Regions from separate parts of the Microbacterium sp. GXS0129 genome, predicted to be linked through region 2. Evidence: predicted binding sites of a transcription regulator. Region 2 holds the regulator's gene; each other region holds the start of a gene.

Evidence for each region. The regulator LexA, encoded in region 2, represses DNA repair genes until DNA is damaged. The targets are predictions, from matches to a motif close to TCGAACANNTGTTCGA.
Region 1: the regulator LexA is predicted to act here: its motif matches at 4,943-4,958, upstream of ACIQJ5_RS15595 (tyramine oxidase subunit B).
Region 3: the regulator LexA is predicted to act here: its motif matches at 4,233-4,248, upstream of ACIQJ5_RS08445 (DUF222 domain-containing protein).

What each region holds. Positions count from the first base shown of each region.
Region 1 covers NZ_JBIZVZ010000005.1:262,970-273,063, forward strand. Annotated here, with positions in the region: gene ACIQJ5_RS15570 (DUF5107 domain-containing protein) at 1-1,215, shown strand, start outside; gene ACIQJ5_RS15575 (DUF4380 domain-containing protein) at 1,212-2,099, shown strand; gene ACIQJ5_RS15580 (methyltransferase family protein) at 2,068-3,030, opposite strand; gene ACIQJ5_RS15585 (hypothetical protein) at 3,033-3,917, opposite strand; gene ACIQJ5_RS15590 (LysR family transcriptional regulator) at 3,961-4,869, opposite strand; gene ACIQJ5_RS15595 (tyramine oxidase subunit B) at 5,017-6,171, shown strand; gene ACIQJ5_RS15600 (FAD-dependent oxidoreductase) at 6,174-7,367, shown strand; gene ACIQJ5_RS15605 (allantoate amidohydrolase) at 7,367-8,590, shown strand; gene ACIQJ5_RS15610 (ammonium transporter) at 8,652-9,923, shown strand; gene ACIQJ5_RS15615 (P-II family nitrogen regulator) at 9,952-10,094, shown strand, end outside.
Region 2 covers NZ_JBIZVZ010000007.1:76,504-86,597, forward strand. Annotated here, with positions in the region: gene ACIQJ5_RS17135 (prolyl oligopeptidase family serine peptidase) at 1-1,161, opposite strand, end outside; gene ACIQJ5_RS17140 (methylenetetrahydrofolate reductase) at 1,380-2,327, shown strand; gene metE (5-methyltetrahydropteroyltriglutamate--homocysteine S-methyltransferase) at 2,324-4,642, shown strand; gene lexA (transcriptional repressor LexA) at 4,705-5,442, opposite strand; gene ACIQJ5_RS17155 (LysM peptidoglycan-binding domain-containing protein) at 5,690-6,082, shown strand; gene ACIQJ5_RS17160 (histidinol-phosphate transaminase) at 6,416-7,495, shown strand; gene hisB (imidazoleglycerol-phosphate dehydratase HisB) at 7,497-8,111, shown strand; gene hisH (imidazole glycerol phosphate synthase subunit HisH) at 8,105-8,764, shown strand; gene priA (bifunctional 1-(5-phosphoribosyl)-5-((5-phosphoribosylamino)methylideneamino)imidazole-4-carboxamide isomerase/phosphoribosylanthranilate isomerase PriA) at 8,796-9,542, shown strand; gene ACIQJ5_RS17180 (SseB family protein) at 9,526-10,094, shown strand, end outside.
Region 3 covers NZ_JBIZVZ010000002.1:422,566-432,659, forward strand. Annotated here, with positions in the region: gene ACIQJ5_RS08435 (thiolase family protein) at 1-130, shown strand, start outside; gene ACIQJ5_RS08440 (3-hydroxyacyl-CoA dehydrogenase NAD-binding domain-containing protein) at 135-2,282, shown strand; gene ACIQJ5_RS08445 (DUF222 domain-containing protein) at 2,577-4,214, opposite strand; gene ACIQJ5_RS08450 (DMT family transporter) at 4,408-5,301, opposite strand; gene ACIQJ5_RS08455 (LysR family transcriptional regulator) at 5,399-6,229, shown strand; gene ACIQJ5_RS08460 (GMC oxidoreductase) at 6,226-7,851, opposite strand; gene ACIQJ5_RS08465 (YegS/Rv2252/BmrU family lipid kinase) at 7,848-8,759, opposite strand; gene ACIQJ5_RS08470 (FAD-binding oxidoreductase) at 8,752-10,094, opposite strand, start outside.

The sequences.
Region 1 (10,094 bases), on a different contig from region 2:
CGGCTGCGGGATGACGATGCGGCCCTGGACTGGTTCGCGCGGGCCGGCTGGGACGTCACCTGGGCCGCCGCCGCGGGGCTACGGGCAGCGCGGATCGCCCTGCGACGCGGCGATCTTCGCGGCGCGCTGGCCGATGCCGAGGCGCTCGCGGTCACGCGTGCGGACGATGCCGCGCTGGCCGCCGTGCGCGCCGTCGCGCTGCGGGGGCTCGGTGACGACGAAGGAGCCGAGGACGTCCTCGCTCGCGCCGTGCGCGTCGCTCGCGGCGACGTGCTGCTGTCGTTCCTGACGGACGGCGCCGTGCCGGACGATGCGGGCCTCCGGCTCGATCTCGGGCTGGACCTGCGCGATCTCGGACTCCTCGATGATGCTGTCACCGTTCTTCGGGCGGCCACCGCGCCGGCCCCCACCAGCGCGGGAAACCCGGCGCCCGTGGCCTGGTACGTGCTGGCCGAGGTGCTCGACGACCGCGGTGACGTGCCCGGAGCCGCCGAAGCCCGTCGTCAGGCGCGAAGCGCGGACAACCGGTGGTGCTTCCCCGCGGGGCTGGATGCGCACGACGCCCTGCTCAGCGCCCTCGCCGCGGACCCGGCCGATCCGGTGGCGGGCGAGCTGCTGGGAATGCTGCTGTACGACGCCCATCGCCGAAGCGAGGCCGTAAACCGGTGGCGTGACGCGGCACGGCTCGGCGATGGCGCTCGTCTTCACCGCAACCTGGGCCTCGGCCTGTTCGAGGTGGAGCACGACCTCGCCGGTGCCTGGGCGCACTACCTCCGCGCGGCGGAGACGGACCCCCGGGATGCGCGTCTGCTGTTCGAGCTGGATCAGCTCGCCGCCCGCCTCGGGCACGCGGTGAGCGAGCGGCTCGATCGGCTCCGAGCGCGGATCGATGTGGTCGAGACGCGCGATGACCTGACGGTCGAGTACGCCCGTCTCCTCACCGCCGCGGGAGATCCGGGTGGCGCGCTGGAGCTGCTGGAGAGTCACCTGTTCCAGCCCTGGGAGGGCGGCGAAGGGCGCACTCTCGCGGCCTGGGATGAGGCACGGGCCGCTCAGGGCCTCACGCTCGCGGATCCCCCTGCCAGCCTCGGTGAAGCGCGGCCGCAGGTGACCGCGCCGGTGGCTCAGCACGAGGACGGCAGCACGGACTACTTCGCCACCAGCCTTCCCGATGTCCTGCTGTTCACCTACGACCCCCGTGCCGAGCACGCATGACCCTGCTCCTGGTGCTTCGCTCCGGCGACCTCGTCGCTACGGTGGCCCCCGAACTCGGCGGACGCATCCTCTCCCTCACGCGGGAGGGGAGTGAGGTGCTGTGGCGCAACACCGACCTCCTCGGTCCCGATCTGCAGCCACGCGCAGCGGTGCCATCCGAGCCCGCGGCCGGTTTCGGTGACTGGCGGAACTGGGGCGGGGACAAGTCCTGGGTGGCACCGCAGGGGTGGGAGGGGCCGGAGCAGTGGCATGGTCCGCCGGACCCGACGTTCGACGGCGGGGCGTTCGCGGTCAGCGACGAGCACGCGGATGCCGTCGGCCTGGTGAGCGGCGACGACCCCGCCACGGGTCTCAGGATGCGGCGGGACATCGCCCTGCACGGTGACGGTGTGACCGTGCAGACCACGCTCACCAACGTCAGCGCGGTGCGACGCAGGTGGGCGGCCTGGGAGGTGGTGCAGCTGCCCATCGACGACGATGACCTGCGCTCCGGCTCGGTACGCGTGTGCACGTCGAACACGCGACCACCACGTGTGCTGCATCGTCTGGTCGGCGACCTGCCGGTCTCGGTCAGCGATGGGTTCACCGAGGTCTCGATCGCGGAAGCGGTGGGCAAACTCGGATTCCCCGACTACGACGGATGGATCGAGTACCGCCGGGCCTCGGGAACCGGGCTGCGCCTGTCGAGCGCGCTCCACACCGGCTCCCACCCGGACGACAGTCCGGCGCAGCTGTGGATGCAGACCCCGGTGCCGCAGCCGATCGCCGAGCTGGGCGGGTTCCATGCCACGGCGGCGCTGCTGGAGCTGGAACTGCTGAGCCCGCTGGTCGAGCTCGCTCCGGGGGAGAGCGTCACCCTCGCGGTGCGCTGGACCCTGTTCTGACTGCACTTCGGCGCAGGCGCGGGAACCAGCAGTTGACACTGTCGCGATAGCGGCGGAAGGGCTCACCGAAACGTGCTTCCAGATCCGCCTCCTCGCCGGGACGCACCAGCCAGTTCCAGATGAGAGCGCCGGCCAGCGCATACAGCACCACGAGCCAGGACCCGAGGATGAGTCCGGAGGCCACGCCCTGGCCGATGCCTGCCACGGCCATCGGATTGCGCACGACGCGGTAGGGTCCGACGACCACCAGATCGCGAGCGGCGGCAGCGGGCAGCGGAGTCCCCTCGCCGAGGGACGCCATGACGGCCGCCGACCACAGCCCGACCGGAGCCGCGGCGGCGAACAGGACGACACCGGCGATGCGGACCCAGCCGGGGACGGGAAGATCCAGTCGCCAGCGCTCCTCGATGAACCGGATCGCGATCGGCACCAGCCAGAGCAGCACCGCCCAGAACACCACGATCTGGGCCGCCGTGTTGAGGAGGTGGTGCCGCGCGCCGGTGCCGCGTGCGGGCCGGATGCGAAACGGCCCCTGGAAGATCCACTCCGCCGGCACCCGGTTCAGCAGCAGGACGACGCCCGCGGCCACCGATCCGGCGCTGGCGGCGACCATGAGGAGGGCGCCCCATCCGGCCTGCGTGGTGAGAGTCGCATACAGCGCCATGCCCGCGGTGACCAGCAGCGTCCACGGCGTGATGATCCAGGCGCTCCAGCGCGGACCGCATACGGCGAGCAGCGATCCGCCCACGAACAGCGGAATGTCCGCCAGCGCGATCAGCCCGGCATCGAGATCGCCGAGCGTCGCCGCGCGCACCGGCGGGACCGTGAACACAGCGATCCACCACAGCGCGCCCGCCAGGGCCTGAACGGCGAAGTAGCCGCGCGCCCACCGCGCGTCGATCATCGACACGTCGAAGCGGCGGACGCCCACCCTCAGAGGCCGAACCGCGTGCGCCAGTGGCGCAGGAACGCGGCGCCCGCTTCGTCGTGGATGAGGTCCCCCTCCACGATCACGCGATAGGGCTTGTCGAGCACGCCGTCCGACGGGCGCACGTCCACGTGCGCCACCTCGAATCCGTCGGCGTGCAGCTGGTCGGCCATCTTGTAGTCGGAGCGGGAATCGCCCACCGAGCGCCAGGTGCGCGGCAGGGGTCCACGCTCGGCGAAGTGCTCCAGGGCGCGAACGGCACCGCGGTCCTTGTCCAGCAGAACCGACTCGATGTCGGTGGAGATGACGGTGGGGTCCACCCGGAACGGTACGGCGCCCGTGTTGTCGGCCTGCTCCCGCTCGCCGTAGCGCAGGCCGACGCCGCGGCCGGTCAGCAGTGCGTAGGCGTCGTTCTGGAACGCCGACTGCGCGGCGTAGTACCGGGCGGAATCGACGTCGGTGCGCTGCTCGACCGAAATCATGGCGCGCTTGGTCTCATCGAAGAACATCGTGTCGCCGTAGGTGCCCTCGGCGAGCTCGCGGATGGCGGCGATGTCCGCGGGGCGGAAGGCGACCGATTCGTCGACCGTGATCTCACCGAGCCCGTTCTCGTCGATGGGCGCCCACACCGCGCCCTTCTCGAACACCCCGAACATCCGGGCGCCGGGAACGCGCAGCGCGTCGGCCAGGCCATGCGCCATCAGCGGCGCCACCACCTGGGCATCGATGAAGGCGTCGGAGCGTCCGGTGACGAAGGCGATGGGAACGCCCGCGGCGGTGAGCGCAATCAGGTCGTCGATGATCGTCGGGATTGCGATGGTGCGGCTGACCGGCGAGGCGATGGGGCCGTCCACGTCGAGCAGGAGTCCGAGATCGGGTGCGTCACTCACGCTCCCACCCTAGAGGTTGCCGATGCGCGATCTCTCGCGGGGGTCACGCCGCGGACACGAGCGCCGCCGCCGTGCGCAGACAGCCGATGAACGCGTGGCGAGCGGCGTCCTCGTCTTCGCTCTCGCGCCAGGCCGCCAGCAGGCGCGTGGTCGGGGACCCCGTGATCGGCACCACGGTGATCGAGGGCGGTGCGAGCTGGCGCACCGACTCCGGGAGGATGCTGGCGCCCACGCCGGCCGCGACGAAGGCCAGAGCGGTCTCCTGGTGCACCACCTCCTCCACCACGCGCATGGCGCCGGCGGCGATCCCCAGGGTGTCGTCGACGCGCGCCACGAACCCCGCCATGAGCGTGCGGGGGTACGAGATCATGGGCACGTCGAGCACCTCGGACACGCTCACCTCGGCGCGGACGGTGAGCGGATGATCGCGCGGCAGGCACATCACCAGTCGCTCCTCGAACACCACCTCGGTCGCCAGCACGGGACCGGAGACGGTGCGGGGAAGATCATCACGGACGATTCCGATGTCCAGGGTGCCATCGCGCAGCCGCTCGAACTGCTCCCCGGAGGTCAGCGGGAACAGCGAGAGGGAGACGCGCGGGCGTTCGGCCCGGAAGCGACGCGTGACCTCCGGCAGAACCGTGTAGTTGGCGGAGCTGACGAATCCGACCGCCAGTTGCCCCGCCATTCCGTCGACGAAGTCGCGCATCTCGGCGCGGACGCCGTCGACCTCATCGATGATCCGTCGCGCCCGCTCCTGCAGGTGACGCCCGGCGGGAGTGAGGGTGACGCGCCGCGTGCTGCGCTCGAAGAGCGGGACGCCCACCTCCTGTTCCAGCCGGCCCACCTGGACGCTCAGCGGAGGCTGTGACATGTGCAGGCGGCGAGCCGCCCTGCCGAAGTGGAGCTCGTCGGCCACCGCGAGGAAGTAGCGCAGCTGACGAAGTTCCATGCCGGCACGATACGCGCCTCGTATTACCGAGACGTTTCGGGGCGATTGCGAGCGAAACGCTATCAATCGGTGCTGGAAAAGGTATTTGACCGGGGGTTGTTCCGGCGGTTTCGCTGAGGGGGAAGGACTCGATGAAAGGCCGCCACCATGACCGCACAGACCGCTGCTGACACCCGGATCGACATGCTCTACCTGAGCGAGCCCGAGGTCATCGCCGCCGGGGTGAAAGACATGGACCGCTGCATGGAGGTGATGGAGGAGGTGCTCATCCTGGTCGCGAACGGCGACTACCGGATGGCGGGCAACTCCGCCAACTCCCACGGAGCCCAGATCAGCTTCCCGCAGTCCTCCCCGTTCCCCACCATGCCGCTGGATGCCGCCGACCGACGGTTCATGGCGATGGCGGCCTATCTCGGCGGGCGCTTCGACACCGCCGGCGTCAAATGGTACGGCTCGAACGTCGACAATCGCGAGCGGGGACTGCCGCGCTCGATCCACCTCATCGTGCTGAACGACAAGGAGACCGGCGCGCCGTTCGCCATCATGTCGGGCAACCTGGAGAGCGCCTACCGCACGGCGGCGGTCCCCGGCGCGGCAGCGAAGAAGCTCGCTCCGGTGAACGCCACCTCGCTCGGCATCATCGGTCCCGGCGCCATGAACAAGAGCGCGCTGCACGCGATGACGGCCGCGCGGCCCACGCTGCACACCATCCGCATCAACGGTCGCCGCCGCTCCACGGCGGAGGCCTTCGCCGACTACGTGCGCGAGCACTACCCGCAGTTCACGACGATCGAGATCGCCGACACGGTGGAGGCCGCGGTGCGCGACAGCGACATCGTGTCCGAAGCCGTGACAGGGCTCGTCGGATCGGAGAACTACCCCTACATCGACGGCGACTGGATCAAGCCGGGAGCATTCCTCAGCCTCCCCGCGAACCTGCGCATGGACAAGGAGTACACCCTGTCCGGCAAGGCGCGGCTGATCGCCGACGCGAAGAAGATCTACGAGGCGTGGGCCGAGGAGTATCCGTCGCCGTCACATGAGACCGCTTTCGGCATGATCGGGCTGTACTGGCAGGACCTGATCGATGCAGGCGAGCTCGACGAGTCCCGGGTCGTGAACATCGGCGACGTCTTCCAGGGCACGGCCGCCGGTCGCGAGTTCCCGGAACAGCCCGTGCTGTTCAGCGTCGGGGGAATGGGCGTCGAGGACGTCGCGTGGGCTAAGACGGTTTACGAGAACGCCCTGGAGCTCGGCATCGGCACCCAGCTCAACCTCTGGAACACGCCGGATCTGGCCTGATCATGCACGGTTCTGTTTCCGCCCGCGCGGAATCCGCCACCTACGCGGTCATCGGCGCAGGCCTCACCGGGGCCTCGGCCGCCTGGCGACTGGCCCAGTCGGGTGCCGATGTCATCGTGCTGGAGCGCGACGTCCCGGCGTCGCCAGCGGGCAGCTCCCACGGGTCCGCGCGCATCTTCCGCTACGGATACCGGGATCCGTTCTACGCCGGCCTCGTGGTGACGGCGCGTCGCTCTTGGGACGAGCTGGAGGCCGCGAGCGGCCGCCGCCTCATCACGCCCAGTGGTGCTCTGGACTTCGGGACGGTGCGCGATCCGCGCGGCCTCGCCGGCGTCCTGGACCACGTCGGCGTGGAACACGAGTTGCTCGCTCGCGACGAGGCCGCGTCACGCTGGCCGCACCTGGACTTCGACACCGACGTGCTGTGGCACCCCGGCGCTGGCGTGATCGACGCCGAGGAGTCGGTGCTCGCGATGCTCGAGCTCGCGACGGCCGCCGGCGCACAGGTGCGCACGGGCTGGGAGGTGGTCTCGGTGGCGCATCGCGGCGGCGGGTACGTACTCACCTCGGCCACCGGGGAGACGCTGTACGTCGAACAGGTCATCGTGGCCGCCGGCGGGTGGCTGCCCGCCCTGCTGCGAGACCTCGATCTGCCGAGCACCTTCGCCCGGTCCCTCCCGGAATTCGAGGTACGCCAGGAGAACGCCTTTCACTTCCCCTACCGTGCGCTCGCGGACCACGGGGAGCCGGCACCGGGGGAGTCCACGTCCTGGCCCACCTTCATCTACAAAGGCGAGAGCATCCAGACCTATGGCCTCCCGGGTGGCCGGGACGCGCACTTTCGCGGACAGAAGGTCGCGGAGTACAACGGCGGCAGGCGGATCGTGTCCGCCTATGCGCAGGATGGTGTCGTCGACCCGGCGAACCGGGCGCGTGTCGCCCGTTTCGTCGCGGCCTTCGCGCCGGGTCTGGTCGCGGAGCCGTACGCGGAGACCACGTGCCTGTTCACCAACGTTCCGCGCGACGACATGATCATCGATCGCGCGGCCGGCATCACGGTGGTGTCGCCGTGCTCGGGGCAGGGAGCGAAGTTCGCGCCGCTGTTGGGTGAGATCGTGTACGACCTCGTCACGGGCAGGGCGTCCGTGAGCGAGCGCTTCCGCGCGACCGGTCAGCGATTCGCGGCGGTGGTGTGATGACGACACACGCCGACGCCAACGCCCTCCTCGCCGAGATCGCCGTCATCGGCGTCGACGCCGAGCGTGGCGGGTACTCCCGCCCGGTGTTCTCGGAGGCAGAGCGGGAACTGCGCTCGTGGTTCCGCCGCCACGCCGAGCAGCGTGGGCTGGCGGTGGAAACCGACGGCAACGGGATCCTCTGGGCGTGGTGGGATGTCGAGGGCTGCGACCGCACGGACGTCATCGTCACCGGGTCGCACCTGGACTCCGTTCCCGGCGGCGGCAACTTCGACGGGCCGCTAGGTGTTGCCAGCGCCCTCGCCGCCGTGGACCTGCTGCGCGAGCGCGGTGTGGAGCCATCGCGGCCGCTTGCCGTCGCCGTCTTTCCCGAGGAAGAGGGGTCGCGGTTCGGCGTGGCCTGCCTCGGCTCCCGTCTTCTCTCCGGCGCGATCACTCCGGAGCGGGTGCGCGCGCTGACGGATGGGTCCGGTCGTGACTACGCTTCGGTGTCCGCAGAGGCGGGCCTCGATCCGCATGCCCTGGGCGCCGACTCCGCTCGCCTCGCCGCGATCTCGGCCTTCGTCGAGCTGCACGTCGAACAGGGGCGCGGGCTCATCGACCTCGATGAACCCGTCGCGCTGGCCGGCACGATCATCGCCCACGGCCGCTGGCGTGTGCGCATCGAGGGGCGCGGCGACCACGCCGGTGCCACCCGCATGGCGGACCGGCAGGATCCCGTGGTCGTCGCGGCCGAGACGATTCGCGCCCTGCGGGTGCACACGCTCGTCATCGACGATGCCCGGGGGACAGTGGGGCGGATCGCGGTGACCCCCGGCGGAACCAACGTGATCGCGTCCGCGGTCGATCTGTGGATGGACGTGCGTCATCGCGAGGAGGACGCCGTGCGGCGCATCGTCAGCGAGGTCAGCGCTGCCACCGAACGCGCCGCCGACGCCGAGGGCTGCATCGTCACCGTGACGGAGCAGTCCTTCTCACCCACGGTCGCCTTCGACCCCGCCCTGCGCGATCGCATGCAGGGCGTCCTTCCCGAAGCTCCCGTACTCGACACGGGTGCGGGCCATGACGCCGGTGTGCTCGCGGAGGTCATCCCCACCGGGATGATCTTCGTCCGCAACCCCACCGGGTCTTCGCACACCCCCGCGGAGACCGCCGAGGCGGCAGATGTCACGGCGGGCGTCGCGGCGCTCACCGCCGTGCTTCAGGACCTGCTCACCTCATGACACCCGCCCGGAGCGCCCGAACGCTCCCGGGCCACCCGACTCGCCTCACGAAAGGAACGACATGGACATCACCTCGCAGGTGAATACCGGCTGGATGCTCACCGCAACCGTCGCCGTGACGCTCATGCTCCCCGGACTCGCGCTCTACTACGGCGGGCTCTCCCGCACCAAGAACATCCTGAACACCATGATGATCGTGCTCGGCGGCTTCGCCGTCACCGCGGTGCTCTGGGTGCTGTTCGGCTACGGTCTGACGCTCGGCAACTCCATCGGCGGCGCCGGCCTCCTGGGGGATCCCACCGACCTGTTCGGCATCCAGTCGCTGCTCGGCGCCGAGACACCGGAGGGTGCCGTGCCCGCCATCCTCATCGCCGTGTTCCAGCTCATCTTCGCCGGTCTCACGGTCGGGATCATCGGCGGCGCGGTCGAGGGCCGCATGAAGTTCTCGGCCTGGCTCATCTTCTCCGGCCTCTGGGCCACCCTGGTGTACTTCCCGGTGGCGCACTGGGTGTTCGCGTTCGACTCCGCCGACGGATCGACCACGGGTGGCTGGATCGCCAACGGGCTGCACGCCATCGACTTCGCCGGCGGCACGGCGGTGCACATGAACGCGGGTGTGGCGGCCCTCGTGCTCGCGTTCTTCCTCGGCAAGCGCCGGGACTTCCCGCACGTCGGCCGGCCGGGCAACCTCCCGATCGCGGTAGTGGGCGCCGGGCTCCTGCTGGTGGGCTGGTACGGGTTCAACGGCGGGTCGTCGGGAGGCATCAACGACAGTGCCGGCGTCGCCGTGACCAACACGCTGATCGCGGCCTGCGCCGGTCTCCTCGGCTGGATCGTGATCGAGCGCATCGTCCGCAAGGCGGCCACCTCCCTCGGCGCCATCTCCGGCGTCCTCGGTGGCCTGGTCGGCATCACCCCCGCGGCGAACTCCGTCTCACCGGTGGGTGCGGTCATCATCGGCCTCCTCGCCGGAGTCGTGGCCTTCGCAGCCCTGGGGCTCAAGGAGAAGCTGGGATACGACGACGCCCTGGACGCGGTGGCGATCCACATGTTCCCCGGCATCTTCGGAACCCTCGCCATCGGGTTCCTCGCCGACCCGGCATCTCCCGCCGGCGCCACCGGCATCTTCTTCGGTGGCGACTGGAGTCTGCTCGGCACGCAGGCGCTGGCGATCGTCGCCGTGTTCGCGTACACATTCATCGTGACGGCTCTCATCGCCTGGCTGCTGAAGATCACGGTGGGGCTCCGCGTCAGCAAGAGCACGGAACGCGCGGGTCTGGACACCACGCTGCACGCCGAGACCGCCTACGACCTGGACGACGTGCGCTCCTGAGCGCCGCGACCGAGACAAGGACACGATCATGAAGCTCATCACCGCAGTTCTGCAGCCGAGTGCGCTGGAGCCGGTTCGCACAGCGCTCGCGGAGGTCGGGATCACCGGAATGACGATCTACGACGCGAAGGGACACGGCGCACAGGCCGGAAAGGTGGAGGTGTACCGCTC
Region 2 (10,094 bases):
GGTCGGGGGGTAGTCGAAGGCGTGGATCTCGCCGCGCTCGCCGGAGAAGCTGACCTGACGCGACACGGGCAGCCAGGAAGGGTCCCAGGGGAGCACACCGCCGGCGACCCGCTGTGGCGCCGTGTTCTCATCCACGTCGATCACCCAGAATCCGGTGGGAATGGTGGCGCTGCTCCCGGACACCAGGATCCGGGACCCGTCGACGTCCTCGATGTGGACGTCGCTGGTGAGAGGGAGGGGCACCCTCTGAACATGGTCGCCCGTGATGAGCACGAGCTCGTCCGTGCCGTTGGTGCGAACCGCGACGATGCGCCCGTCATCCAGCGCGGCGAACCACCGCGAGCCGAGCACCCAGAGTGGACCCCCGGTATCGGCATCCGCCGGTGCGACGGCGCGCGGCGCGTCGTCGTCCGGCGACGTGAGGTACAGGTTCCAGCGTCCGGTCGGGTCATCGGTGAACAGCAGCGAGCCGGCCGCTGTCCAGGCGACCTGTGTGGCGCACGTGCGCGACACGGTGCGGACATCGTGCACGCCGTCGGCACCGAGGATGCCGACGCGCGCCTCGGCGGCGTCCCAGGGCATGGACGGGTGGCTCCAGGCGATCCACGCCAGACGGGTGCCGTCGGGGCTGATGGTGGGGCAGGCGACGAAGTCGCTGCCGGTGGCGAGCGAGGTCACTGCAGCGGGATCGTCCACCGCCGAGCCGTCGAGCGGGATGTCCACCACGTCCCGCTCCGGAACGGGGGAGGAGGTGTGCACTTCACGCACGGCGAGCAGGCGGCCGCGCTGGAGGCGCAGCCCTCCGAAGCGCGCAGCAGGGTCGATCGGCGTCAGCGGAGTCGGCTCATCGCCGCCCGCGGCGAACCGGTACACCCGCTGATCGCTCTTCTCGACGAAGAACAGCTGACCCGCCTCGTCCGCCGCCCATGCGCCGCCGCCGTACTCGTGCACGCGGGAGCCGGCGCTCCACGGTGCCGGGAGGAGGGGAGTGTCGGCCCCGTCCCGGAAGACCGCCATGCGTCCGCCCTCCGACGGAATGGATTGTGCCCACCACACCTCGCTGCCGACAAACGCGGCTCCGTCGTACCGGGGCGCCGCGGCGGCGACGTCAGCCGCGGTGATGATCGACGGCCAGGTTCCGTAGGGGAGGGTCTCGCTCATGACTCGACCCTACTCGGCGGTGCCGACATCGCCCGCTGGCGGGGGTGCGAAGCTGCGGCACAACAGCGTGCCGACACACGGCGTCACACCGCTGACACACGGCGTCACACCCATTTCGATGCCCCTGTGATCGTGACCTATCTTTGACCCACCGCCGCGGAGTCCAGCGACGGCGCGGAGGGGGCCCGCCATCCGTCCCCATTCACCGAGATTGACCGATGTCCTGTACCACCTCCTCCGTACCGTTCTCCTTCGAGCTGTACCCGCCGCGCTCTGAGCAGTCGCGGGAGGCCCTGCAGACCACCATCCAGGCCCTCGCGGCGGCAGGTCCCCGGTTCATCTCGGTCACCTACGGTGCGGGAGGGTCCGTCGGCGGACGGTCTCTCGAGGTCCTGAAGTACATCCGCCAGCACACCGCGGTCGAGCCGCTGGCACACCTCACCTGCGTGGGCAACACCTACACCGGCGCCGCTACGCTCATCCGTGAGTTCCTGGATGCCGACATCCGCAGCTTCCTGGCCCTGCGCGGTGACCTTCCCGCCGGGATGAGCGAGGCGGATGCGTTCGAGGGGGATCTGGAATCCGCCGCGCAGCTCGTGCAGCTGATCGATCGCGTCCAGGCGGAGCGTGCCCCCTACGTGGAGGCCGACCTGCCGGGTCTTCCGGGAGCGGCTCGCGTCGATCCGCGGGAACGGGTCGACATCGCCGTTGCCGCATTCCCCAACGGCCATCCGCGGTCCCGGTTTCCGCGCGAGCATATCGACGCATTGCTGGCCAAGCAGGCGGCCGGTGCGACGCTGGCGATCACCCAGCTCTTCTTCCACCCGGAGGACTACCTCGGATTCGTCAGCCGCGCTCGTGAGGCCGGCGTCACCATCCCGATCCTTCCCGGCATCATGCCGATCACATCCCCACAGCGGCTGCGCCGGGTGCTCGAGCTCACCGGCGAGGACATCCCGGGCGAGCTGACCGTCGGCCTCGAGATCGAGCCGACTCCCGAGGGCCAGCGCGCGCTCGGCGTCGCCTACGCCGCACAGCTCGCGCGTGCCGTGGTCGACGGCGGCGCCCCCGGGGTCCATCTCTATGCGTTCAACAATCACGACACGGTCCTCGCGGTGCTCCGCGAGGCCGGCATCCTCACCTCACATAAGGAGACTGCACGATGACCGCTTTCCCCGCCGGGACGATCCTCGGCTACCCGCGCATCGGACGCCGCCGCGAGCTCAAGCGAGCAGTGGAGGCGCACTGGGCGGGAAAGAGCAGTGCCGATGAGCTGGAGAGCACGGCCGCAGAACTGCGCGCCGCCACCCGTCGTCGCCTCGCCGACCTCGGTCTCGGTCGCACCGACTCCTCCATCCCCGAGTCCTTCTCCTATTACGACCAGGTGCTCGACCTGTCCGTGGCGCTCGGCGCGTTGCCCACGCGCTTCCAGAACCTCCGCGGCGCGGACGGCTCGTTCGGCCTCGACGCCCTGTTCACCGCGGCGCGCGGCGTGGGTGAGCACGCCCCGCTCGAGATGACCAAGTGGTTCGACACCAACTACCACTACCTCGTGCCGGAGATCGGCCCCGAGACGGCGTTCTCGCTGTCGTCCGGCCGCTTCGCCCAGCAGGTGGCCGAGGCGCGTGAGGATGGCTTCACCACCCGCCCCGTGCTGGTCGGCCCCGTCACCTTCCTCGCTCTGGCCAAGGCGTCCGACGAGGCCGGCGCGGACTACCGTCCGCTCGATCGGCTGGAGGACGTGCTTCCGGTCTACGTCGAGCTTCTCGCATCCCTGCGCGCCGCCGGTGCCGACTGGGTGCAGCTCGATGAGCCGGCGCTGGTCAGCCAGAGCCTGCCGTATGCGGACGCCGAGCTGGCGGCCGCCGCCGAGCGCGCCTATGCGGTGCTCGGTGCCGCGGCCGATCGTCCGCAGATCCTCGTCGCCGCCGGATACGCGCAGCTGTCCGCCGAGGCATGGAGCGTGCTGGCCGCAGCTCCGATCGAGGCTCTCGCGATCGATCTCACCCGCGGATCGCTGCCGGCATCGGCTTCTGGCCTGGACAGCAAGGTTCTCGTAGCCGGTGTCGTCGACGGACGCAACATCTGGCGAGGCGATCTCGCGGCCGCGTTCGACAAGCTCGAGGCCGCCCGCGGCCTCGGCGCGGCTCAGGTCTCGGTGGGAACGTCCACCTCCCTGCAGCACGTGCCGCACGACGTGGCGGATGAGGCGCAGCTGGATGAGCGACTGCGCTCCTGGCTGGCATTTGCCGACCAGAAGGTCGAGCAGGTCGTCGTCCTGGCGCGCGGTCTGGTGGATGGCCGTGAGTCGATCGCCGCCGATCTGGAGGCCGCGACCGCGGCGCTGGCGGATCGCGCCGCGGCACCGGGCGTGCGCGTCGATGCCGTACGCGCCCGCACCGCGTCCCTTGCTGCCGCGGACTTCGAGCGCGGCAACGAGGAGGAGCGCGTCGCCGAGCAGACCGCCGCACTCGGGCTTCCCGTGCTCCCCACCACCACCATCGGATCGTTCCCACAGACCGGTGACATCCGCCGTGCTCGTGCCGCGCACGCCAAGGGCGAGATCGATGACGCCGCCTACGAGGGATTCCTGCGCGAGGAGATCTCCCGTGTGATCGATCTGCAGCACGACCTCGACATCGACGTGCTGGTGCACGGCGAGGCCGAGCGCAACGACATGGTGCAGTACTTCGCCGAGCTGCTCGACGGCTTCGCGGTCACCCAGAACGGCTGGGTGCAGTCGTACGGCTCCCGTGCCACGCGCCCGTCGATCCTCTGGGGCGACGTCTCCCGTCCGGCGCCGATGACGGTGCGCTGGGCCGAGTATGCGCAGTCGCTCAGCCAGAAGCACGTCAAGGGCATGCTCACCGGCCCGGTGACGATCCTGGCGTGGTCCTTCGTGCGCGATGACCAGCCGCTGGCCGAGACCGCGAACCAGGTGGGCCTGGCGCTGCGGGACGAGATCGCCGACCTGGAGAACGCCGGGATCCAGATCATCCAGGTGGACGAGCCCGCTCTTCGCGAGCTCCTGCCGCTGAAGGCGGACGACCAGGCGGCGTACCTCGACTGGTCGGTCGGATCGTTCCGGCTCGCGACCGCGGGCGCGCGAAACGCCACGCAGATCCACACGCACCTGTGCTACTCCGAGTTCTCCGTCGTCATCGACGCGATCACCGCGCTGGACGCCGATGTCACCTCGATCGAGGCCGCTCGCAGCCGCGGCGACGTGATCGACGACATCCGCGACTCCGGCTTCCCGCACGGCGTCGGACCCGGGGTGTGGGACATCCACTCGCCGCGTGTTCCCTCGGTGGACGAGCAGCAGGCGATCCTGCAGCGTGCGGTGGACGCGCTGCCGCACCAGCTGGTGTGGGCGAACCCGGACTGCGGTCTGAAGACGCGTGGCTATGACGAGACGGTCGAGTCGCTGCGCAACCTCGTGGCGGCCACGAAGAACGTCCGCGCCGGCATCAGCGCCTGAGCTGACAACGCCAGAGGGCCCCGGATCTCGGATCCGGGGCCCTCTGGCATTGGTGAGGAGGATCAGACGGCGCGCAGCACCGCCACGACCTTGCCCAGGACCGTGGCCTCGTCGCCGAGGATGGGCTCGAACGCCGTGTTGCGGGGGAGCAGCCAGGTGTGACCGTCACGACGACGGAAGGTCTTGACCGTCGCCTCGCCATCCAGCATCGCCGCCACGATGTCACCGTTGTCCGCGTCGTTCTGCACGCGCACCACCACCCAGTCGCCGTCGCAGATCGCGGCGTCGATCATCGACTCGCCGTTCACCTTCAGCATGAACAGCTCGCCCTTGCCCACCAGCTGTCGGGGCAGCGGGAAGATCTCCTCCACCTGCTGCTCCGCGGTGATCGGCACACCCGCTGCGATCTGCCCGACCAGCGGCACGAGCGCGGCGTCTCCGACTGGTGTCATGGCGTCAGCGGGATTCTCGGCAGCGGTGCCGGGAAGGTCGATCAGGACCTCCATCGCCCGCGTCTTGCCGGGGTCGCGTCGCAGGTAGCCGCTGAGCTCGAGCTGGCCGAGCTGGTGCGTGACGCTGGAGAGGGATTTGAGGCCCACGGCGTCCCCGATCTCGCGCATGCTCGGCGGATAGCCGTTGCGTGCGATGGAGCGCTGGATGACCTCCAGAATGGCGAGCTGCTTCTCGCTCAGGCTGCGACGGCGCCGCGTTCCCGCGCGACCGGTGCTCTCCACGGGGCGATCGGAGCCTGTCGCGGGGCCGCTCTCCAGCGTGGTGTCGGGGCCGGATGCCTCGCTCATGTCCTTGCTCCTTCGGGCGAAAACGCCAATGTCGGTGGTCCGTGGTGTGCTGTGCGTATCGAAACCGTATCCGAGTTTCGAACGATCCGAGGACTTTTGTTCGAGCGTGTCGCTGATCTTGATCAGCCGGGTTTCGAAAAACGGGTTGACGGATTCGTACATCGAACATATATTCGGTACGTAGGTTCGCATCCGGCCCTCCCGGCCGAGGACCGGATGCGAACCATACCGAGAGGGAGGACAGATCATGAGCACCATCAGCGTCACCACCGGCGTCACCGCCCCGCAGGCCCCGCGTCTCACGTCGGCGTCTCCCCGGACACGTCTGCGCATCACCACCCGCGGTCGCCGCGTGCTCGCCGTCCTCGCGAGCCTTCCCCTCATCGCCGCCATCGCCGTCGCCGTGCTCAGCGGCGGGTCGGCCATCGCCTCCCACGAGGCCGGGGCCCCGGCGGGTACCTTCACCAACATCTCGGTGATGCCCGGTGACTCGCTCTGGAGCATTGCGACCACCGTTGCTCCGGAGGCGGACCCGCGCGACGTGGTCGCGGAGATCTCCCGCCTGAACAACCTGCACTCGGACACGCTGTCGGCGGGGCAGACCCTCGCCATCCCGAGCTCGTATTTCGACGCCGAGTAATCCTCCGGGCCTGCCGCACCGACTGGTGCGCGAGGTCCCCGTTCGATTCAGCCGGTCCGCGCATCTTCCCTCTCGTGCACGGACCGGCTTCGTCGTTCCCGGGTGACTGAGCGGATCCCGTACGGCGTCGGGGTGGCCGGACGGACAGTCTGCGCGTGCGGTGGGGCACACCTCGTCCCGGTGCCGCGCGATTTTCGTCCGTCCTGCGGAGGGTCGTCATCCCGGTGCCGGATCGGTGCACGGGATGCCCCGACGGGGACGCATCGTCCGGCCGTGTCCGATCATGACGGTTCAGAATGGGCGTCGCGGTGCCGCGCGGCCTAGCATGGAGCGGTGACTGCCTCTCTCGGTGACCTTCCCCTTCGTGATGATCTGCGCGGGATGACGCCCTACGGCGCCCCGCAAGCCGCTCTGCCGGTGGCACTCAACGTCAACGAGAACACGCATCCGATTCCCGACGATGTGGCGAGTGGGATCATCGACGCGATCTCCCTCATCATCCGCGACGTCAACCGGTACCCCGACCGCGAGTTCACGGCGCTCCGTGAGGCCTTCGCGAAGTACCTGGGGCACGGCCTCGGCGCAGAGCAGATCTGGGCCGCGAACGGCTCCAACGAGGTGCTTCAGCACATCATGCAGGCCTTCGGCGGGCCCGGGCGCACGGTGTACGGTTTCGGCCCGACCTATTCGATGTACGGTCTGCTCGCCCGCGGCACCGGCGCGACGTGGGCTGTGGGGGAGCGGGGTGTGGACTACACCCTGACGGCGGAGTCGGCTGCGGCGCAGGTGCGGGCCGCCGCACCCGACATCGTGCTGCTCTGCTCGCCGAACAACCCGACCGGCACGCCCCTCACTCTGGACGTGATCGAGGCGGTCTACGAGGCGACGGACGGCATCGTCGTCGTCGACGAGGCCTACTGGGAGTTCGCCCCCCATGATCAGCCCAGCGCTCTGACACTGCTGGAGGGACGCCCGCGCCTCGCGGTGTCGCGCACGATGAGCAAGGCGTTCGCCTTCGCCGGCGCGCGCGTCGGCTACCTCGCCGCCGATCCCGCCTTCATCGACGCGCTGCGTCTGGTGCGCCTGCCGTACCACCTCAGTGCGATCACGCAGGCGGCGGCGCTGGCCGCTCTGGAGCACGCCGACGAGATGCTCGCGATGGTCGACGAGATCGTCGTCCAGCGCGATCGCATGTTCGCCACCCTGGAGGCGCTCGGCTACGAGCCCTCGCCGTCGTGGACCAACTTCATCCTGTTCGGTGGGGTGGACGATCCCGCGGCCACCTGGCAGGCCCTCTACGACCAGGGCGTGCTCATCCGCGACGTCGGTATCCCCGGATCGCTGCGCGTCACCGCCGGCACCGAGGAGGAGACCACCGCATTCCTCGACGCCCTCGCCTCTCTCGGAGCCTGATATGACCGCTGATCTCACCCACCGCACCGCCCGTCGCTCGCGCGCCACCAGCGAGTCCACCGTCGAACTGGAGATCGACCTCGACGGCACGGGGCGCAGCACGATCGACACGACCGTGCCGTTCTTCAACCACCTGCTGACGGCGTTCGCCAAGCACTCGCTCACCGACCTCACCGTCCGGGCGCACGGCGACACCGACATCGACGCCCACCACACGGTGGAGGATGTCGCGATCGTGCTGGGGCAGGCCATCCGGGAGGCGCTCGGCGACAAGAGCGGCATCGCCCGCTACGGCGACGCCCTCGTCCCGCTCGACGAAGCACTGGCGCAGGCGGTCGTGGACATCTCCGGCCGGCCCTACCTGGTGCACACGGGCGAGCCTGACGGATACGAGTTCCACCTGATCGGGGGGCACTTCACCGGCTCGCTGGTCCGTCACGTTTTCGAGGCCATCGCGTTCAACGCCGGCCTCACCGTGCACGTCAACGTCGTCTCGGGTCGCGACCCGCACCACATCGCCGAGGCCGAGTTCAAGGCGTTCGCCCGCGCGTTCCGGCAGGCCAAGGCGCTCGACCCGCTGGTGGACGGCGTTCCCAGCACCAAGGGTGCATTGTGAGCGCCGGGACCCGCCCCGTCGTCGCGGTCCTGGACTACGGTTCGGGCAATGTCCACTCCGCCGTCAAGGCGCTCGAGGCCGCGGGGGCGGACGCCCGCCTCACGAACGACCGCGCCCTGGTGCTTGAGGCCGATGGGCTGGTCGTGCCCGGCGTCGGCGCGTTCGCCGCGGTGGCGGAGGCTCTGCGAGCCCAGCGCGCCCACGAGCTGATCGGACGTCGCCTCGCTGGGGGCCGACCTGTCCTCGGCATCTGCGTGGGCATGCAGGTGCTGTTCGAGCGCGGCATCGAGCGGGGGATCGAAGCGGACGGTCTCGATGAGTGGCCCGGGACGGTCACCGAGCTGAACGCCCCGGTCCTCCCGCACATGGGGTGGGACACCGTCGAGGCCCCGGAGGACTCGGTGCTGTTCCGCGGCATCGCGGATGAGCGCTTCTACTTCGTGCACTCCTATGCCGCCAAGGAATGGCCCCTGGAGGTCTACGGCAGCTTCCCGAAGCCCCAGCTCACCTGGGCCACCCACGGTGACCGCTTCCTCGCGGCTGTCGAGAACGGCCCCCTGTCGGCCACGCAGTTCCACCCCGAGAAGTCGGGCGACGCGGGCATCCGCCTGCTCGCGAATTGGATCGGCAGTCTCGACCGAGCTAGTCTCTGAACCTGTTGTGACCGCCGTACACGAGGAAAAAATGAACGACTTCGCGTCCACCCCCGCACTCACGCTGCTTCCCGCCGTCGACGTCGCCGATGGCAAGGCGGTGCGCCTGACCCAGGGTGAGGCCGGCTCGGAGACCAGCTACGGCGACCCCGTCGATGCCGCGCTCGCCTGGGCGGAGCAGGGTGCCGAGTGGGTGCACCTGGTGGATCTCGACGCCGCCTTCGGGCGTGGCAACAACACCGGCATCCTCCGCAAGGTGATCCGTTCTCTGCGCGGCGTCAGCATCGAACTCTCCGGCGGCATCCGCGACGACGCGTCCCTGGAGGCGGCGCTGGAGAGCGGGGCGACGCGCATCAACCTGGGTACGGCGGCGCTGGAGAACCCCGAGTGGGCCGCCGACGTCATCGCCCGCTACGGCGACGCGATCGCGGTGGGCCTGGACGTGCGGGGCACGACCCTCGCCGCTCGTGGCTGGACACAGGACGGCGGTGACCTCTGGGAGGTGCTCGACCGCCTCGAAGACGCCGGCTGCAGCCGTTATGTGGTGACCGACGTGACCAAGGACGGCACGCTGCGCGGTCCGAACCTGGAGCTGCTGCGCGAGATGACCCAGCGCACGCCCAAGCCGATCGTCGCATCCGGCGGTGTGTCGAGCCTCGACGACATTGCGGCGCTTCGTGAGCTCGTCCCGCTCGGCGTCGAGGGAGCGATCGTGGGCAAGGCGCTCTACGCGGGCGCGTTCACGCTGGCTGAGGCGCTGGATGTCGCCGGCGCGTAATCTCGGCGACTCGGCCGGTGTTCCCTGGGAGGGGCGCCGGTTCGAGGAGAACCGCAACGCGGCGGACGACGGTTCGGCTGATCCGAAGCTCGATGCCGCCCTGCGCGGCTTCCGTGACGGAACGGCGCGTCAGGAAGACGTGATCGACGCGCTGCGACAGGCGCGCGTGCTCGTTCCGCTCGTGGCGGAGAAGGGCGACGAGGGCGTCGGGCCGACGGGCCTCACCGTCGACAAGACGCAGGAGCTCTCGCTCATCACCGTGGCTGCTCCGGACGGCCGTACCGTGCTGCCCGTTTTCTCCAGCGTCGCGACGCTGAGCGCCTGGGATCCGCAGGCGCGACCGATCCCGGTCGCGGGTGTGCGGGCAGCGGTGTCTGCAGCCTCGGACGGCACCGAGCTGATCGTCATCGATCCGACCTCATCCACGGAGTTCGTGGTGCGTCGTCCGGCGGTCTGGGCCATCGCTCAGGAGCAGCCGTGGACGCCCAGTCCGCAGTCGCCCGCGGTGTTCACTGCGCTGCAGGAGTCGGTGGGGACCGAGCTGGCCGTGAT
Region 3 (10,094 bases), on a different contig from region 2:
GATGATCCAGCTCGCGGCGCAGTTCGCCGAGCATCCGGAGGTCCGCTACGGCCTGACCGCGATGTGCGTCGGCCTGGGCCAGGGCGGATCGATGATCTGGGAGAACCCGAACTACACCGGAAAGAAGTGACCCGATGACCAACTACGACGCCATCGACTTCTCGCCCCTGCAGGCTTTCGCCGCCGATGAGGTCGTCACGCACTCCCCTGTGCGCGACGTCACTCTGCCCTCTGGCAAGGTGCTCGCCCTCATCACGCTGGACAACGGTCGCGACCACACCCGCCCCAACACGCTGGGTCCCGTCTCTCTCACCGAGCTCGGCGAAACTCTCGCCGGACTCAAGGATCGCGCATCACGGGGCGAGATCCAGGCGATCGGGATCACCGGCAAGCCGTTCATCCTCGCCGCCGGCGCCGACCTCTCCGAGGTGGCGAACATCCCGAACCGTGAAGCCGCGCTGCTGATCGCGCAGCTGGGCCACAAGGTGCTGGGCTCGATCACTGAGGTGGGCGTGCCCTCGTTCACCTTCGTGAACGGTCTGGCTCTCGGCGGGGGCGTGGAGATCGGGCTGAACTCCCACTACCGCACCGTCGACGCCTCCGCAGCGGCGATCGCGCTTCCCGAGGTGTTCCTCGGCATCATCCCGGGCTGGGGCGGCGCCTACCTGCTGCCCAACCTCATCGGTATCGAGAACGCGCTGGAGGTTGTGGTCTCCAACCCGCTGAAGCAGAACCGCATGCTGAAGCCCCAGCAGGCGTTCGAGCTCGGCATGATGGATGCCATCTTCCCCGCCGCGAACTTCCTCGAGGATTCCCTCGTGTGGGCAGACGGAGTGCTCAGCGGATCCATCACGGTGGAGCGCAAGAATGAGCCCGGCAAGATCGAGCGTCTCACCAAATGGCCCATCGCCATCAAGATGGCCAAGGGGATGCTGGAGTCGAAGATCGGCACCATGCCCCGCTCGCCGTACAAGGCTCTGGAACTTCTCGACAAGGCCAAATCCGGCACGCGGGCTGAGGGCTTCGAGCGCGAGGACGAGGCGCTGGCCGAACTCATCACCAGCGACGAGTTCGCCGCTTCGATGTACGCCTTCGATCTGGTGCAGAAGCGCGCCAAGCGTCCGGTCGGCGCACCGGACAAGGCCCTGGCCAAGAAGGTCACGAAGGTCGGCATCATCGGCGCAGGTCTCATGGCCAGCCAGTTCGCCCTGCTGTTCGTCCGCAAGCTCCAGGTGCCGGTGCTCATCACCGACCTCGACCAGGCGCGCGTCGACAAGGGCCTGGCGTACATCCACGAGGAGATCGCGAAGCTCGAAACCAAGGGTCGTCTGGACTCCGACACCGCGAACAAGCTGCGCGGCCTGATCCACGGCACCACGGACAAGAGCGAGTACGCGGACTGCGACTTCGTCATCGAGGCGGTATTCGAGGAGGTCGGCGTCAAGCAGCAGGTGTTCGCCGAGATCGAGCCGATCATCGCCGAGGACGCGATCATCGCGACCAACACGTCATCGCTGTCGGTCGCCGAGATCGGTGCGAAGCTCGCTCACCCCGAACGGCTCGTCGGGTTCCACTTCTTCAACCCGGTCGCGGTGATGCCGCTGATCGAGATCGTCAAGACGGACACCACCAACGAGCAGGCGCTCGCGACCGCGTTCGTCGTTGCGCGCGGGCTCGGCAAGAACGCTGTGCTCACCGCCGATGCCCCCGGCTTCGTGGTGAACCGGCTCCTCGCCAAGGTGATGGGCGAAGCTGCGCGGGCGGTCTACGAGGGGACCCCGGTCGAGAAGGTCGAGAAGGCCTTCGGCCCACTGGGCCTGCCGATGGGCCCGTTCCAGCTCATCGACCTGGTGGGCTGGAAGGTGGCAGCCCACGTGCAGGACACGATGGTGCGCGCCTTCCCCGACCGCTTCTACGCGAATGAGAACTTCCACCAGCTGGCGGAGCTGTCCGACATCGTGGAGAAGGACAAGGGCGGCCGCGTCACCGGCTTCACGAAGGCTGCGGAGAAGGTTCTGAAGCCCGCCGTGGGCAAGACCCCGACCGATGAGGCGACCATTCTTCGCCGGGTACAGGATGGCCTCGCCGAGGAGATCCGGATCATGCTCGACACCGAGGTGGTTCCCGAGGTGCAGGACATCGACCTCTGCCTCATCCTCGGCGCTGGCTACCCGTTCATCGATGGCGGAATCACGCCCTACCTGGACCGCGAGGGCGCTTCGCAGCGTGCCGCGGGCGGCGCGTTCCACTCCCCGGAGATTCGCGGCATCGGGAATCGCTGATCGTACATCGTGCGCAGGCGGGCGGTCCTTCGGGGCCGCCCGCCTCGTTGTTCTCGGCGGCAGTGCCGGGTCCGGGCGAGCTGCGGTGCATCTCAGCGGGATGCTGGCGCAATAACTACTCGTCCTCAGCGACGCGACCCGCGATGGCCGTGACCCTCTCGTTCGTTCCCGTCGGTACGTGGTCGGCGGCATGCGCGAAGTCGTCGTCCCGACAGAACCGCGCCACAGCATCGGTCAGGTGAGAATCGCGCTACGGCACCGGGCGCATGAAGAACATCAGGGAGAGTTCGTCCGTCAGAACGGCGGCGGGTCGGCTGGGGAAAGACCCGGGAGGTGGTTCACGGCGACGTGGGTCGCCGCTCTGGCGTCCGTCGAGCTGGGTACCGGCGAGGCGACATCCGACGCCACGGGAGTGAAGCTCACGGCGTGGCGAGGTGGGGTATCGATGTACTCGTGACCGAGGGGACTGGTCCAGCGCAGCACCCCGCCGCCGAGGCTCTCGACCTTCCAGGCGGAGTTGTGTTTCAGGACATGGTGTCGGCGACAGAGGTGAGCGAGGTTGTCGATGCGAGTCTCGCCGCCGTCGTCCCACGCCAGCGTGTGGTCGAGATCGCATTGGTGGGTGGGTCGTCGACATCCGGGGAAGCGGCAGCGCTCATCCCGTGCGGCGAGGAAGCGACGCATCCCCGCTGACGGGGTGTACCGATCGACGGCCAGCACATCGCCGGTGACCCCATCGGTCACGAGGCGATCCCATCCCGGCTGGTGTGCAGCGAGCTCCCGCACGCTGTCCGCATCGATCGGGCCCACTCCGGTGAGCGTGGCCCCCGTGTCGTCACGTCCGGCAAGCGTTGCCACCGGGACCGTCACCTGCACCCGGCCACGGATCGCGGCAACGGCCTGCGACGTTGTCGTCGGTGCGGCGCCGAGCAACAGATCGCACAGCACATCGACGGCGATCTGCGGGAGCGTACGCGTATCCGCGATCGGGCCTGCAGTGCTCGCCGTTCGGGGCCGTCCGCCAGGCGCAGAGCCATCAGAACATCTGGCGAACGAACCGGCAGCGTCCGTCGACGACCCCGGACGCCCGGCACACCCAGAACATGCGCCTGTGCTGCTCTGTCCCAGGTCAGGTGCCGCCGGATCTCCGAAAGAGCCCTGGCCCGCGGGATCGTGCTTGATGGAGCGGGCCATTCCCATGATGCGGTCAAACGCACCATGCGCGAGGAGGGTGGGCATGAACACTGCCAAGCGCGACATACCGTCGGCATCGTCTGTGACGGTGACGCATCGTGCCCGACGCGCCTCACGATGACGATCGCTCACGGAGACGGGCATGGCCTCTTCGGCGAGCACGGCGAGGGAGTTCTTGAGTCGCCACGGGGTCGTGGACTGGGCCTGCTCCACCGCCGCCGCCTCGTACGTCGCCCGAGCCGAGTCGTCTGAGATCGCCGCCCCCGCTTGGACGATGACCCTCACGTGCGCGGCCGTGATCGATCCGCCATCCAACGCGGCGTGCGTCGCGGGGAATCGAGTCACGAGCGTGTACGCATCGCTCAACTGGCGCTGGACCTGCGCATCGCTGAGGTGAAGAGCAGCGGCGAACTCCGCCGCAACAGAGCGTACGGCCAACTCGGAAGACGCCGAGGAGTGATCACCGGACGCCTCCGGACCCACCACCCGGCACAACACCTGCGATAGCAGGGTCGCCTGCGTCGCGGCCAGCATCGCCATCACCCGCTGCAGACGCCGCGCCTGCTCCAGCATGCGCGCCAGGTCGGCAGCCGCGGCATCGGATGCCGGAGACATCGCCGAAGGATCCGCAGCAGGTCGCACGCCCGAGAGCCGCACCAGCATCGCGGACACATCGAGGGTCGGTTTCACCCCGGCGAGTTCCTCCGCGGGCGGTGTCGTGGCGGTCGATGTGAGCATGATCCATTGTCTCAAGATTCGAAGCTTTGTTCGAGTTATCCACATGAGAAGAGCATGTGATCCCGCGCCCGGCGATACGCGGAGATCGCGGACCGAGCCCCAAACCCGACGACGAACGGCGGGGTAATCCCCGGATCAGGGGCCGCACTCCCCTTCCGGGCGCAGCATCCCACCGCCATCTCGAACACCCCCGTCACCGCCAGCGCGCTGCCGGCACCGTCGCCACGCGCTTCGCGGGCTGCACCCGCAGCAGGCACGCCAGTGCCCCGAGAACGAGGCCGACCACCACCGGTGCCGTGATCTCCTCACCGATGACAGCCCAGGCGATCACCGCGGTGACGGCGGGAATCATGGAGAACACGATCGACGCCTCCCCCGCGCCGACGGCACGGACCAGCCACGAGTAGCAGGTCGTGCCGGCCGCGCCGATCAGTCCGATGACCACGATCAGCCCCCAGACGTCGCCGCCCGCGGGCATCTGCAGCGGTGCGGTGAGGAGAAACGGGACGAGGAGAGGGAGACCCACACATGCTCCGATGGCGTTCACCGCGATCGGACTCTCGGCGCGTAGTCGCTCTCCCTGCCAGAGCGAGCCGAGCGACAGTCCCAGCAGCGCCAGGATCACCACCGCGAGAGCGGAACCCACCCGCGCGTCCGCGACGATCTTCGGGACACAGGCGCTCGTCACAGCCGCCGCCCCGACCGCAACGGCCCACCACACGCGCGCGCCCTGCCGCCGCCGCAGGATCACCGACGTCGCCACCGCTGTCATCACGGGGTTCATGGCGATCACGAGCGCGACGATGCCCGCACCCGCGCCATGGCCGAGCGCCCAATAGGACGCGATGAACTGCGCACCCTGAGTGAGGACGTTCACACCGATGACATCGCGCAGCGCGCGCCCGCGCGGAAGACGGATACGCATGACCAGCACTGCCGTCCACAGCACGATCGCGATCACGATCCAGCGCAGGGCGAGCACGAGGAAGGGAGCGACGGCGCCTACCGCGACGGCGCTCAGCACGTAGTTGAGCGCGTATAGGACGATGGTCGCAGCAGCCGCGACGAGCACTGAGGGCTTGAGCATGCTTCGACGGTGCGCCCACAGCGTTGCGGTGCCGAATCCGGATCACGAATCGTGATGGATCGCCGCCGAGTCGGGATTCCGGCATCACACTGGGATGATGAGCGTCCTCGGCATTCCGGAACTGAGAAGTCTGCTCGCGGTGTCCGCCTTCGCCGGCGTGGGACGCGCCGCAGAGGCGCTGCACCTGTCTCAGCCGGCCGTCACCGGACACCTGCGACGTCTGGAGGCCGAGGTGGGTGCACCGCTGATCGTCCGCCGGGGCCGCACCATCGCCCTCACGGCGGCCGGCGAAACTCTCGTCGCCGATGCCTACCGGATCATCGCGGCACACGACGACGCCCTGGATCGCGCCCGCGGACGCATCGGCTCAGATCTCGTCGTCGCGTCCACGAACATGGCCGGAGTCGGGACCCTCCGCACGGTCTCTCGTGTGCTCGCCGCCCATGCTCCCGGGCAGCGTGTCTCCGTCCGATTCCATCGCACCGTGCATCTGGAGGGGTTCGCCCGGGCCGGCACAGCGGATGTGGTGCTCGGCTACGGCCGGTTCGGTGCGGACAGCGTGCCCATCGGCCGCGTCGAGCTGGACTGGTTCACCTCCGCCGCCCACCCGCGCACGGATGCGCTCGTCGCATTCACGGCGCCGTGCCTGGTGCGCGAGACGCTGCTCGCCTCCCCCGTGGCGCGCGGGCTCGATCTCGTCCGCGAGAGCATCGATCTGACCGGCCTCCTGATGGCCGTACGCGCAGGCGAGGGCATGACAGCGCTTCCCCGATCCCACCGCCATGAGCCGGGACTCGCCCCGGTACCGGGACTGGCATCCCCCGGGACGCTGCAGCTGAGTGCGGTCGTCTCCGAACGACTCCCCCGTGATGCTCGCCACGCCCTGGTGCGGGAGCTGCGGGCGGCTGTGGCCGCCGACGTGCTCTAAGCCTGCGGCGGCCGCTCGTCGGGCATGCCCTTGTCCGGCCAGAACGACATGGCGCGCTCCGCGAGTGCGGTGATCGTGAGCGACGGATTCACTCCCGGATTGGCCGGCACCGCCGAACCATCGACGACGAGCAGGCCGGGGTGCCCCCACGCGCGGTGATATTCGTCGACCACGCCCTCTGCCGGGGAAGAGGAGATCACCGCGCCGCCTAGGAAATGCGCGGTGAGGGGAATCCCGAACACCTCGGGCCAGCTGCCTCGCGCAGCCGCGGGTGCACCGGTGTGCTGGCGGATCTGCGCCGCGATGGCTTCGGTCGCGCGATGAGCTTCCGGCAGATACGAGGGGTTCGGCTGGCCGTGTCCCTGCCGGCTCGTCAGTACGAAGCGGCCGAACCGCCGGCGCAGCGACAGCGTCAGCGAGTTGTCCGCTGTCTGCATCACCAGGGCGATGATCCCCCGCTCGCTCCAGCGGTGGAGCGAGGCGAGGCGCAGTTCACGAATCGGATGACGCATCACCTTCCCCGCCAGCGCCAGGATGCGTCCCGCCAGGTTCCGGTCCCCGGGCACCAGTACCGTGGCGAGCATGCCCATCAGGTTGGAGCCCGGCCCGTAGCGCACGTTCTCCACGTGCGTGCGCTCATCCACATGGAAGGAGGTCGTGATGGCCACACCGTCGGCAAGGCCCGCGCCCTCCGGCACGCGTGTGGCGACCGCGCCGTCGAGCGCTTCGGAGTTCGTCCGCGTGAGCCTGCCGAGCGCATCCGACAACCGCGGCAGCGAGCCCGCGGCTCTCATACGATGCAGGAGCTGCTGAGTCCCCCAGGTCCCCGCGGACACGACCACGTGTTCCGCCCGGATCGTCCGGCGTTCCCGAGCGAACCAGGCCCCGGTGCGCTCGGTGGTGACGAGGAAGCCCCCTGCGGAGTCCTCACGCACGTCGACCACGGTCCGCAGCGCTTCGATACGCGCACCGCGACGCTCCGCCAGGGCGAGGTAGTTCTTCACGAGCGTGTTCTTCGCGCCCACCCGGCAGCCGACCATGCAGTTGCCGCACAGCGTGCACCCGGTGCGATCCGGTCCGTCTCCGCCGAAGTACGGATCGGGTACCCGCACGCCGGGCATACCGAGGAAGACGCCCACCGGCGCTTGCCGGAAGGTGTCGGCCACGCCGAGGTCCGCGGCAGCGCCCGCCATGATGCGTTCCACGACGCCGGTATGGGGGTAGTGTTCGACGACGCCGAGCATGCGTCGCGCCGTCTCGTACGAGGCGTGCAGCTCGGCCTCCCAGTCCCGTCCCGCCGGCCACTGGGGATCGGCGAAGAACGCCGGCCCCGGCTGATAGAGCGTGTTCGCGTAGTTGAGTGATCCGCCTCCGACACCTGCGCCGGCGAGCACCATCACGTGCGGCAGCCGGTGAATGCGCTGCACCCCGAAGCAGCCGAGCAGAGGTGCCCAGAGGTATCGACGCACGTCCCACGAGGTCTTCGCGAAATCTTCGTCCGCGAAGCGGCGACCCGCTTCGTACACACGGACGCGATAGCCCTTCTCCGACAATCGCAGCGCGCTCACCGCCCCGCCGAAGCCCGAACCGATCACGACGACGTCCTCATCGAACTCGGTCACCTCGACTCCTTCCCCACCAACATCGTCAGGGCGCCCGGCAGGACGCTCACCCGGCACGCGCCCTGCGCGATCCTCTCGCCGTCCGCGTACACGACGAGATCGGGCGCCGACACCTCGATCGCGCGCGCCCGACAGCGATGGGCCTCCGGGCGATCGAGGTGAGTGCCTGCCAGCAGCCGCGGCAGCAGCAGGATCAGGCGCAACATCGACAGCGGTGCCACATGCACGACATCAAGCACGCCGTCGGCCGGGTCAGCACCGACGCACATCGGCATCCCGCCGCCGTAGCTCGCGGTGTTGCCGATGGCGATGAGGGTGCCGGGCTGCTCGGTCACCGTCTCGCCGTTCATGCCGAGGCGGAACCGCATGGGGCGCACGCGAAGCACCTCGATGGCGATGGCCAGGAAGTAGCGGACCCGCCCGCGCGGATATCGAAGCCGATTCGTGCGCTCGCTGACCTTGGCATCGAAGCCGAGCGCAGCAATGGTGAGGAAGAGGCGTTGTCCGTCTACCGCCTCGATCACCCCGACATCGATCCGCCGCGGGGCGCCGCTGATCGCCGCGTCCGCCGCATTCTCAGGCGAATCGCGCGGGATGCCCAGCGCGCGAGCGAGGTCGTTTCCGGTGCCAGCCGGCACCAGGACGACGGGGGTGCCGTCGCTCACCAGGGGTTCCGCGAGGGCGGAGAGAGTCCCGTCCCCGCCGATGACCACCACTGCGTCCGGCGCGTCCGCCAGGAGCTCGATCAGCAACCGTCGCGCCTCAGACGCATCGTCGCCACGTCGTTCGCTCACCAGCGCGCCCCGGCGACGCAGATGTGCGACCGCCGCATCTCCGATGGCTGCGCCGCGGCCCTTGCCCGAGTGAGGGTTGACGAGGACCGCCACCCGGCGAGCGGGCTCAGTCACGATCCGCGACCAGGACGCCGGGGTTCAGCACCCCGGAGGGGTCGAGTTCCCGCTTGATCGCCCGGAGGATGCGCACACCGGTCTCGCCGATCTCATCCACCAGCCAGGGGGCGTGATCGCGGCCGACGGCGTGATGGTGCGTGATGGTGCCGCCGGCGGACATGATGGTGTCACCGACCCGGCGTTTCACGGGCTCCCAGACCGCCAGCTGGTCACCGCGCACCCCCGCCAGCACCGTGAAGTACAGCGAGGCGCCTGTGGGGTAGACGTGCGATATGTGGCACATGATGAAGCTCTTCGCCCCCGCGGCGGCGAACCCCTCTCGGAGCGCAGCGGTGACGGCATCGCGCAGGCGATGCAGGTTCGCCCAGGTCGTCGCGGTCTCCAGCGTCTCGCAGAAGACCCCCGCCGCCAGCAGCGAGTCACGCAGGTACGGGCCGTCGAATCGGCCGTCCAGCCACTCCTGAGCGGCGGTCCGGCCCGAACTGGTGCCGCCGGCTGCGGAGAGAACGGCAGCGGTGCGTTCGCGCTGGACGTCACTGTCCTCCCCCTCGAAGACCGTCACGGCGCTGGCACCACGAGCGAGCACCCGACCGATCTTGCCCACCTGCGCGAGGCTGACGCCGGTCTCCACCTCGTCCGACAGGCGGATGACGGTGGGTTGCGCGCCGCCGTGCACCACCCGGCGCAGCGCCTCCACGCCGGTGGTGAAGTCGGGGAAGGTCCACGACTCGACGATGCGCTCGGCAGGTATCGGATGCACGCGGACACGCACCTCGGTGATGACGCCGAACGCCCCCTCGGAGCCGAGGAAAACACGGATGAGGTCGGGCCCCGCGGCCGACCCCGGTGCGCGCCCGAGGGTGAGCTCGCCCGTCGGCGTGGCGACGCGGAGCCCGGTGACCATCGCATCGAAGCGCCCGTATCCCGCCGAGTTCTGCCCCGACGAGCGCGCAGCCGCGAAGCCGCCGATGCTCGCGTAGCGGAAACTCTGGGGATAGTGACCGAGCTCGAAGCCGTGCGCGGCGAGCAGCCGCTCGGCCTCAGGGCCGCGCGTACCGGCGCCCAAGGTCGCCTCCCGGCTCACGGGGTCCAGGGCGATGAGCCCGCTCAGGGAAGCGAGATCCAGCGCGATGACAGCGGAGTGCACTCCCCGCTCGGGATCCAGCCCGCCGACCACGCTGGTTCCCCCGCCGAACGGCACCACCGCGATGCCGATGTTCGCAGCTTCAGCCACGAGCCGCGCGACCTCGGGGTGGTCCGCCGGCCGAACCACCGCGTCGGGGACACGCTGCGCGCGCGCTCGACGCCGCAGCAGGTCGGGCGTCGAACGAC